Saccharothrix espanaensis DSM 44229: one gene and its partner. The protein of the gene in region 1 interacts with the protein of each later gene in a pairwise test. Links are inferred from orthologs where the notes say so. Each region holds a gene or a part of one and is shown in the gene's direction. Other genes may lie near its edges.

The links. The genes of interacting proteins can lie anywhere in the genome.
Region 2: the proteins of BN6_RS44800 (region 1) and BN6_RS14495 interact in binary tests that used the Escherichia coli proteins (3 or more experiments, as listed by UniProt). The link is inferred for Saccharothrix espanaensis DSM 44229 from one-to-one orthologs.

Annotation. Positions count from the first base shown.
Region 1 is NC_019673.1:1,492,182-1,497,243, forward strand. The notes cover bases 1,197-4,145. They hold BN6_RS44800 (glutamate-5-semialdehyde dehydrogenase), read left to right. Parts: upstream 1,197-2,012; coding sequence 2,013-3,278; downstream 3,279-4,145. Other genes in these bases: BN6_RS07010 (RecQ family ATP-dependent DNA helicase), read right to left, coding at 1,197-1,907; BN6_RS07020 (ferredoxin), read left to right, coding at 3,476-3,697; nadD (nicotinate-nucleotide adenylyltransferase), read left to right, coding at 3,926-4,145. Outside these bases: more of BN6_RS07010, read right to left, coding at 1-1,196; more of nadD, read left to right, coding at 4,146-4,519; rsfS (ribosome silencing factor), read left to right, coding at 4,589-4,975; BN6_RS07035 (histidine phosphatase family protein), read left to right, coding at 4,972-5,062. UniProt on the Escherichia coli protein: Catalyzes the NADPH-dependent reduction of L-glutamate 5-phosphate into L-glutamate 5-semialdehyde and phosphate. The product spontaneously undergoes cyclization to form 1-pyrroline-5-carboxylate.
Region 2 is NC_019673.1:3,171,702-3,175,691, forward strand. The notes cover bases 1,192-3,977. They hold BN6_RS14495 (ABC transporter ATP-binding protein), read left to right. Parts: upstream 1,192-1,946; coding sequence 1,947-3,008; downstream 3,009-3,977. Other genes in these bases: BN6_RS14490 (ABC transporter permease), read left to right, coding at 1,192-1,945; BN6_RS14500 (low temperature requirement protein A), read left to right, coding at 3,171-3,977. Also shown: BN6_RS14480 (ABC transporter substrate-binding protein), read left to right, coding at 1-266; BN6_RS14485 (ABC transporter permease), read left to right, coding at 270-1,181; more of BN6_RS14490, read left to right, coding at 1,172-1,191; more of BN6_RS14500, read left to right, coding at 3,978-3,990. UniProt on the Escherichia coli protein: Part of the ABC transporter complex CysAWTP involved in sulfate/thiosulfate import. Responsible for energy coupling to the transport system.

The DNA of each region.
Region 1 (5,062 bases):
CGCTGCGCGCTGTTCGCCCGCCGCACCGCCTCGCCCAACCAGACCTCGCCGAGCAGCGGCAGCCGCCCGACCGTGGACAGCTGGTGGCCGAAGCTGCCCACCAACCGCGGCCGGCTCCGCGACCCGACCGTCACGACGCCCACCGGGCGCTGGTCCCAGCCCCACGCCGCCAGCACCTTCACGCAGGCGGCGAAGACGTCCTCCGGCACCTCCTGGTCGTCGCCGGCGAACAGCGACCGCAACCGGTTGCCCCACCCGATGTCGGTCAACCGCCCCAACGCCCGCCCCGTCCCGGCCGCCTCGCCCGCCGGGATGCGCCCGGACAGGTCGACGCCGACCGCCGCCATCCCGGTCGGCCACTGCTTGCGCGGTTCGACCTCCACGCCGGGGCGCAGCAACCGCTCCCGCGCCGCCGACGCGGCATCCGGCGAGACCTCCGCCGACCACCCGCTCCCGGTGCAGTTGTCACACCGGCCGCACGGCGCGGCGTGCGGGTCGTCCAACTGGCGCAGCAGGAACTCCATCCGGCACCCCGTGGTGGCGAGGTAGTCGAGCACCGCCTGCTGCTCGACCTTCCGCGCCTCCGCGATCCGCCCGTACCGCTCCTCGTCGTAGGACCACGCCCGCCCGGTCGACTCCCAGCCCCCGCGCACCCGGCGCACAGCGCCGTCCACGTCGAGGACCTTCAACACCACTTCCAGCCGGGTGCGCGACAGCTCGACCATCGGCTCCAGCGCGGCGGTCGACAACGTCCGCCCCGCGTCGGCCAGCGCGTCGAGCACCTGCCGCACGACCTGCTCCGGGGGGAAGGCCAGCGAGGCGAAGTACGCCCAGATGTCCCGGTCCTCCGGACCCGGCAGCAGCAGCACCTCGGCCCGTTCCACGCCGCGGCCCGCACGCCCGATCTGCTGGTAGTAGGCGATGGGGGAGGGCGGTGCGCCCAGGTGCACCACGAACCCCAGGTCCGGCTTGTCGAACCCCATGCCCAGCGCCGATGTCGCAACCAGCGCTTTGACGCGGTTCGCCAGCAGGTCCTCTTCCGCCCGCTGCCGCTCCGCCGGGTCGGTGCGGCCCGAGTACGCCGCCACCGGGTACCCGCGCTCCCGGAGGAACGCGGCCACGTCGTCGGCGGACGCGACGGTCAGCGTGTAGATGATCCCCGAACCCGGCAGCCGGTCGAGCTGCTCGGCCAGCCACCCCAGCCGCGCCTCGGCGGTTGGCAGTCGCACCGCCGCCAGCCGCAGGCTCGCCCGGTCCAGCGGCCCGCGCAGCACCAGCGTGTCCGAACCGGCCCCCAACCCGAGCTGGTCGGCCACGTCCCGCACCACCCGGTCGTTGGCCGTCGCGGTCGTCGCCAGCACCGGCACCCCGGCCGGGAGTTCGGTGAGCAACGTCCGCAAGCGCCGGTAGTCGGGTCGGAAATCGTGACCCCAGTCCGAGATGCAATGCGCCTCGTCCACCACCAGCAGCCCTGCCGATGATGTCAGCGAAGGCAGCACCGAGTCACGGAAATCGGGATTGTTCAGCCTTTCCGGTGACACCAGAAGAACGTCGATTTCGCCGGACGTCACCCGGTCCTGGACGTCCTGCCACTGGTCGGTGTTGGCCGAATTGATGGTCGCCGCGTGCACACCCGCGCGCGCCGCCGCGTCGACCTGGTTGCGCATCAGCGCGAGCAGCGGCGACACGATCACCGTCGGCCCCTCGCCGAGCGACCTGAGCAACGCCGTCGCGATGAAGTAGACGGCGGACTTGCCCCACCCGGTCCGCTGCACCACCAGCGCCCGCCGCCGCTCGGAGACCAAAGCGCGGATTGCTGTCCACTGGTCCTCGCGCAGCGCCGCCTGAGGGCCGGCCAAAGCCCTCAGCCGTTCTTCGGCCTGTTCGCGCAATGCCATCTCGTCCACCGGACCACCATGGCAGAGGGGCACGACAACGCGGAATCGCCGCCGGCCTCCCGGGCACTGGGAACCTCGGCGACATCCACGACCGGGTGACCGTAGTCTGTTTTCGTGACTGACGACCTGCGCGAACAGGTGCACGCCGCCGCCCGGCGCGCCCGAGTCGCCGCCGACGAGCTCGTCCTGGCCACCCGCGAGCGCAAGGACGCCGCGCTGCACGAGATGGCCGCCGCGCTGCGCACGCGGGCCCAGGAGGTCCTGGAGGCGAACGCCAAGGACATCGAGGCCGGCCGCGCGGCGGGTCTGTCCGAGGGCCTGGTGGACCGGCTCGCGCTCACCGAGCAGCGGATCGACGGCGTGGCCAAGGGCCTGGAGACCGTGGCCGGCCTCACCGACCCGGTGGGCGAGGTGCTGCGCGGCTCGATCCTGCCGAACGGCCTGGAGCTGCGGCAGGTGCGCGTCCCGATGGGCGTGGTCGGCATGGTCTACGAGGCCCGCCCGAACGTCACCGTCGACGCCGCCGGCCTGGCGCTGAAGTCCGGCAACGCCGCCCTGCTGCGCGGCTCGTCCTCCGCCGAGCACTCGAACACCGCGCTGGTCGCGATCCTGCGCGACGCGCTGGAGACCGCGGGCCTGCCCGCCGACAGCGTGCAGCTGCTGCCGTGCCACGACCGCGCCTCGGTCACCCACCTGATCACCGCGCGCGGCCTGGTCGACCTGGTCATCCCGCGAGGGGGGTCCGGGCTGATCAACGCCGTGGTGCAGCAGGCCACCGTGCCGACCATCGAGACCGGCGTGGGCAACTGCCACGTGTACGTCGACGCCTCCGCCGACCTCGACATGGCCGAGCAGATCGTCCTCAACTCCAAGACGCGCCGCACGAGTGTGTGCAACGCGGCCGAGTCGCTGCTGGTGCACGCCGCTGTCGCGGACGAGTTCGTGCCCCGCATCACCGCCGCTCTTCAGGCGCAGCAGGTCACGGTGCACGGCGACGAGGCATTCGCGCGCCAGGCCGGCGTGCGGCAGGCCACCGACGAGGACTGGGACACCGAGTACCTCTCGCTGGACATCGCGGCCCGCGTGGTCGACTCGCTGGACGACGCGGTCCGGCACATCGCCGACCACGGCTCCGGGCACACCGAGGCCATCGTGACCAGCGACGTCGCCTCCGCCCGCCGGTTCACCGCCCGGGTCGACGCGGCGGCGGTCATGGTCAACGCCTCGACCGCGTTCACCGACGGTGGCGAGTTCGGCATGGGCGCGGAGATCGGCATCTCCACCCAGAAGCTGCACGCCCGGGGCCCGATGGGGCTCGCCGAACTGACCTCCTCGAAGTGGGTCGCGTGGGGCGAAGGGCACATCCGGCCGTCGTCCTGATCGACCCGTACGGCCGATCGGCGGCGTGCCGCAGCTACCGGGATGGGCAGACTGGGTGGTGAACCGCGCAGTCTGCTCTGAAGCTCCGGCCGTCGTCCTGGGCGACCCCCGTACTGCCGATCGACCGCACGCCGAGGTCATCGGGGTGGGCAGACTGTGGGGTGGACCGCGCAGTCTGCCGACGAGGTGGTGTCCGGATGGCCCGGTGGAGTCTGGAAGTCGACCGCGACACGTGCGTCGGCAGCGGGATGTGCGTGAGCATCGCGCCCGACCACTTCCGGCTCGACGCGGGCACGGCCGAGCCGGTCGACGGGTCGGTGGACCCGGACGACGCGGTGCTGGAGGCCGCCGAGTCGTGCCCGATGGAGGCCATCCTGGTCCGGGACGCGGCCGGTGAGCGGCTGGCACCCGAGCTCTGACGTGCGGTGATCGGCTTCACCCGAACCGGCTGGAAAATCTTCACCCCATCGCGTCATGGTCGGCTGCGAGCCGTGTCTCACTGTCGCGCGGCTCTGCTTCGGGGTGGGCCGCGCTCCCGCTGAGGCGGCCCCCTCCCCCTGGGCCGCGAACGGGGAGTCGAGACGCGCGGGCGGCTGTTCGGGGAGCGACCGGCCGCCCGCGCGCCGACCGAACTAGGCTCACCTCCCATGTCCAACCGCCGGATCGGCGTCATGGGTGGCACCTTCGACCCGGTGCACCACGGCCACCTCGTCGCGGCCAGCGAGGTCCAGGCCAGGTTCGAGCTCGACGAAGTGATCTTCGTGCCGACCGGCCAGCCCTGGCAGAAGATCGACCACGAGGTCAGCCCCGCCGAGGACCGCTACCTGATGACGGTCGTCGCCACCGCGTCCAACCCGAGGTTCTCGGTCAGCCGGGTCGACATCGACCGGGCCGGACCCACCTACACGTTCGACACGCTCAACGACCTCAAGGCGATGCACCCGGACGCCGACCTGTTCTTCATCACCGGCGCGGACGCGCTGGAGCAGATCCTGTCCTGGCGGCGCGCCGACGACGTGTTCAGGCTGGCCCACTTCATCGGCGTCACGCGGCCCGGCTACGAATTGGACGACACCCACCTCCCGCCGGGCGCGGTGTCCCTCGTGGAAGTGCCCGCGATGGCCATCTCGTCCACCGCCGTGCGCGCCCGCACCGCCTCCGGCCTGCCGGTCTGGTACCTCGTCCCGGACGGTGTCGTTCAGTACATATCGAAGCGCAGGCTTTACTCGGTGCCGGACTGACGCCGGACGCCGGTACCCTCATTGACTCGTGCGGGCGCATCAGCGCCGGCCGAGGTGATGAGGAGAAACGTGGCAGCCACCGACGAGGCACGACGGTCGGCGCTGGTCGCCGCGAGCGCGGCGGCCGACAAGAAGGCGCACGACGTGATCGTGCTCGACGTGTCGGACCAACTGGTGATCACGGACGTGTTCGTGATCGCGTCCGCTCCCAACGAGCGGCAGGTCGGCGCGATCGTGGACAACATCGAGGAGAAGTTGCGCGAAGCGGGCCGCAAGCCGGTCCGCCGCGAGGGCGCGCGCGAAGGTCGCTGGGTCCTGCTGGACTTCGTGGACCTCGTGGTGCACGTCCAGCACGTGGACGAACGCAGCTTCTACGGCCTTGAGCGGCTGTGGAAGGACTGCCCGCGGATCGAGTTCGACGCCGGCCCGGTAGCCGACGAGGTCGCCGAGGCATGACCCTGAACCGGCTCGTGCTGTGGCGGCACGGTGAGACCGACTACAACGCGACCGGACGGATGCAGGGTCATCTGGACGTCGGACTGA
Region 2 (3,990 bases), 1.7 Mb from region 1 along the record:
ACCAGGCGGTCAACAAGGACGCCCCGCACCCGGCCGCCGCGCGGCTGTGGCAGGAGTTCCTGTTCTCCGACAAGGGGCAGAACCTCTACCTCAAGGGCCTGTCCCGACCGGCGCGGCTGGACGCGCTGACCAAGTCCGGCAAGGTCGACGCGGACGCGAACGCCAAGCTGCCCAAGACCGACGGCAAGCAGGCGTTCCTCACCCAGGAGCAGTCGGACCAGGCCAAGAAGGTGCTGTCCGAGACCTGGGCCCAGGCGGTGGGCTGACCGGTGGTCGCACCCGTCACCACCCCGACCGGGCGCGGCACCCCCGCCGCCCCCGGTCGGGGGCCCGCCGCGAAGCCGTGGCTCGCGTGGCTGGTCGTCGTGCCGTTCCTGGCCTACGTCGGGATCTTCCTGGTCTACCCGACGGTCCTGGTGCTGGCCGGTGCGTTCCAGGACGCGAACGGCGCGTTCACCACGCAGAACCTGGTCGCGCTGGGCGAAGGCGTCCACCTCCAGGCGTTCCTGCGCAGCGTCGAGCTGTCCGCGCTGACGGCGGCGCTGGGCGCGGTGCTCGGGGCGCTGCTGTCGTGGGCGGTCGCGGTGGGCAAGCCGCGAGGGCTGCTGCGGCGGGTGGTCGTGGCCGGTTCCGGTGTGCTGGCCCAGTTCGGCGGTGTGCCGCTGGCGTTCGCGTTCCTGGCCACCGTCGGGTTCCAGGGGTTCGTCACCCAGTTCCTCGACCACCAGTTCGGGATCGACCTGTTCGCGCGGGGCGCGTGGCTGTTCGAGCTGCCCGGCCTGACGCTGGTCTACACGTTCTTCCAGATCCCGTTGATGCTCATCGTGTTCCTGCCCGCGCTGGACGGCCTCCGTCCACAGTGGAGGGAGGCGGTGGACGGCCTCGGCGGCACCACGTGGACCTACTGGCGGCACGTCGGCGGGCCGATCCTGCTGCCCGCGTTCCTCGGCGCGCTGCTGCTGCTGTTCGCCAACGCCTTCTCCGCCTACGCCACGGCCGCCGCCCTGGTGTCGCAGGGCAGCCCGATCGTGCCGTTGCAGATCCGCGGCGCGCTGACCGGTGAAGTGCTGCTGGGCAACGAGAACCTGGGCAAGGCGCTGGGGCTGGGCATGGTCGTGGTGGTCGCGGTGGCGATGGGCCTCTACGCGCTGCTGCAACGGAGGTTCGCCCGATGGCAGTGAAGGTCGTGCGGTGGCTGGTCATCGGTGTGCTCGGCGCGTTCTTCCTGCTGCCGCTGCTGGCGATGGCCGAGTTCTCCACGCGCGGCGTGAACGGCTCGCGCAGCCTCGACTCGTGGTCGGGCATCGTGTCCGACCCGGACCTGGTGTCCGCGATCCTGGCGTCCGTGCAGCTCGCGGTGGCGAGTTCGGTGGTCATGCTGGTGCTGCTGGTGCCCACCATGACGTGGGTCCGGCTGCGGCTGCCCAGGCTGCGCCGGCTGGTGGAGTTCCTGTGCCTGCTGCCGATCACCATCCCGGCGATCGTGCTCGTGGTGGGCCTGGCGCCGCTCTACGCGTGGGTGGACTACTTCGTGGGCGACTCGCCGCTGACGCTCACCTTCGCCTACGCCGTGCTGGTGCTGCCCTTCGCGTACCGGGCGATCGACGCGGGCCTGTCCGCGATCGACCTCAAGACGCTGGCTGAGGCGGCACGCGGCCTCGGGGCGTCCTGGGCCGCGGTGCTGCTGCGGATCGTGGTGCCCAACATCCGGACCGCGCTGCTCGGCGCGGCGCTGCTGTCGGTCGCGCTGGTGCTGGGGGAGTTCACCATCGCGTCCCTGCTGAACTTCGACACGTTGCAGGTGCGGGTGAACCTGCTGGGCAAGCGCGACGCGGGCGTGTCCATCGCGGTGTCGCTGCTGAGCCTGCTGTTCGCGTTCGTGCTGCTGTTCCTGCTCTCGTTCGTCGGCGGGCGGCGGCGGGACACCGTCGCGGAGGAAGGCTGAGATGGGCTACCTGGAGTTGCACGGGCTGCGCAAGTCGTTCGGCGGGCAGCCCGCGCTGGCCGGTCTGGACCTCGACCTGGCGGAGGGCGAACTGGTCAGCCTGCTCGGCCCGAGCGGCTGCGGCAAGACCACCGCGCTGCGGATCGTGGCCGGGTTCGAGACCGCCGACGAGGGCGTCGTCCGGGTCGACGGCCGCGACGTGACGGGCGTGCCCGCCAACAAGCGCGACATGGGCATGGTCTTCCAGGCCTACAGCCTGTTCCCGAACATGACCGCGGCGCAGAACATCGCGTTCGGCCTGCGGCTGCGCAAGATGCCCGGCCGCGCCAAGCGCACCGACGAGCTGCTGGAGCTGGTCGACCTGGGCCACCTGGGCAAGCGGTACCCGCACCAGCTCTCCGGCGGCCAGCAGCAGCGGGTCGCGCTGGCCCGCGCGCTCGCGATCCAGCCGAGCGTGCTGCTGCTCGACGAGCCGCTGTCCGCGCTGGACGCCAAGGTCCGGGTCGCGCTGCGCGAGGAGATCCGGCGCATCCAGACCGAGCTGGGCATGACCACCCTGTTCGTCACGCACGACCAGGAGGAGGCGCTGGCCGTCGCCGACCGGGTCGGCGTGATGTCGCAGGGGCGGCTGGAGCAGCTCGACACCCCTGCCGCGGTCTACCGGCAGCCCGCGTCGGCGTTCGTGGCGCAGTTCGTGGGCGTGACCAACGCGCTGTTCGGCACCGCCGAGGCCGGGGGCGTGCGCTTGGGCGCGTACCGGCTGGCGACCGACGCGGCCGAGGGCATCACGGCCGGCGCGGACGTCAAGGTCATCGTGCGGCCGGAGGACATCGGCATCGCCCAGCACAGCGGCCAGGACAACGGCGCGCTGGTCGGCAACGTGCTCACCCAGAGCTTCCTCGGACCGGTCACCAGGCTGTCGGTGCGCCTGGCCGGCGGCGAGCAGGTGGTCCGCGTCGACCAGCCCTCCAGCCGGGCCGCGGACTTCCCGCCGGGCACGCCGGTCGCCCTGGACCTCGCGGTGGGCCGGCTGATGGTCGTGGAGGGTCTGGGTCCCGTTTGAGAATGGATCCTGGTCGGGCCGGATCCTCCGGTGGCTCGTGGTGGTCTGACCAGTGCGCGGTGCCGCGTGCGGGCGCGAGGCGGCCTCGGTGATCGGTGCGCGCTTCCCCGCCACGGGGGAGCTGCGGGTGCGGCCGGGGGCCCGGCTCGGCATGATCCACGCATGACGAGGGCGTGGTACCGGCCGATGACGGCCCGGCGGTCCGACGAGGAGCACCGGGTCGCCACGCCGCTGGAGCTGTTGTTCGACCTGAGCTTCGTGGTCGCGGTCGCCTCGGCCGCGACGAACCTGCACCACGCGCTGACCGAGGACCACATCGGCCACGGCATCACGGGCTACCTGACCGTGTTCTTCGCGATCTGGTGGGCGTGGCTGAACTTCACCTGGTTCGCCTCCGCCTACGACACCGACGACGTGCCGTACCGGCTCACGACGTTGGTGCAGGTCGCGGGCGTGCTGGTGGTCGCGGCCGGGGTGCCGGGGGCGTTCGACCGGGCCGATTTCACGGTGATCACCGTCGGGTACGTGATCATGCGGCTGGCCATGGTCGTGCAGTGGCTGCGCGCGGCGCGGTCCGACGTCGAGCGGCGCGCGTGCGCCCGGCGGTACGCCCTGGGCATCACCGTCGTGCAGATCGGGTGGGTGGCCCGGCTGTGGCTGCCGGAGAGCCTGTTCTGGGTCGGGTTCCTGGTGCTGGTGGTGGCGGAGCTGGCGGTGCCGGCGTGGGCGGAACGGGTCGCGCGCACCACGTGGCACCCGCACCACATCGCCGAGCGGTACGGGCTGTTCACGCTGATCGTGCTCGGCGAGTCGATCCTGGCGGCGACCAACGCGATCGGCTCCGGACTGGACGCCGGGCACTCGTCGGGCGCGCTGATCTCGCTGGCCGCGGCCGGTCTGGTGATCGTGTTCTCGATGTGGTGGCTGTACTTCGACCACCCGGCGGAGGGGCTGCGGACGTCCATGCGGGTCTCGCTGACCT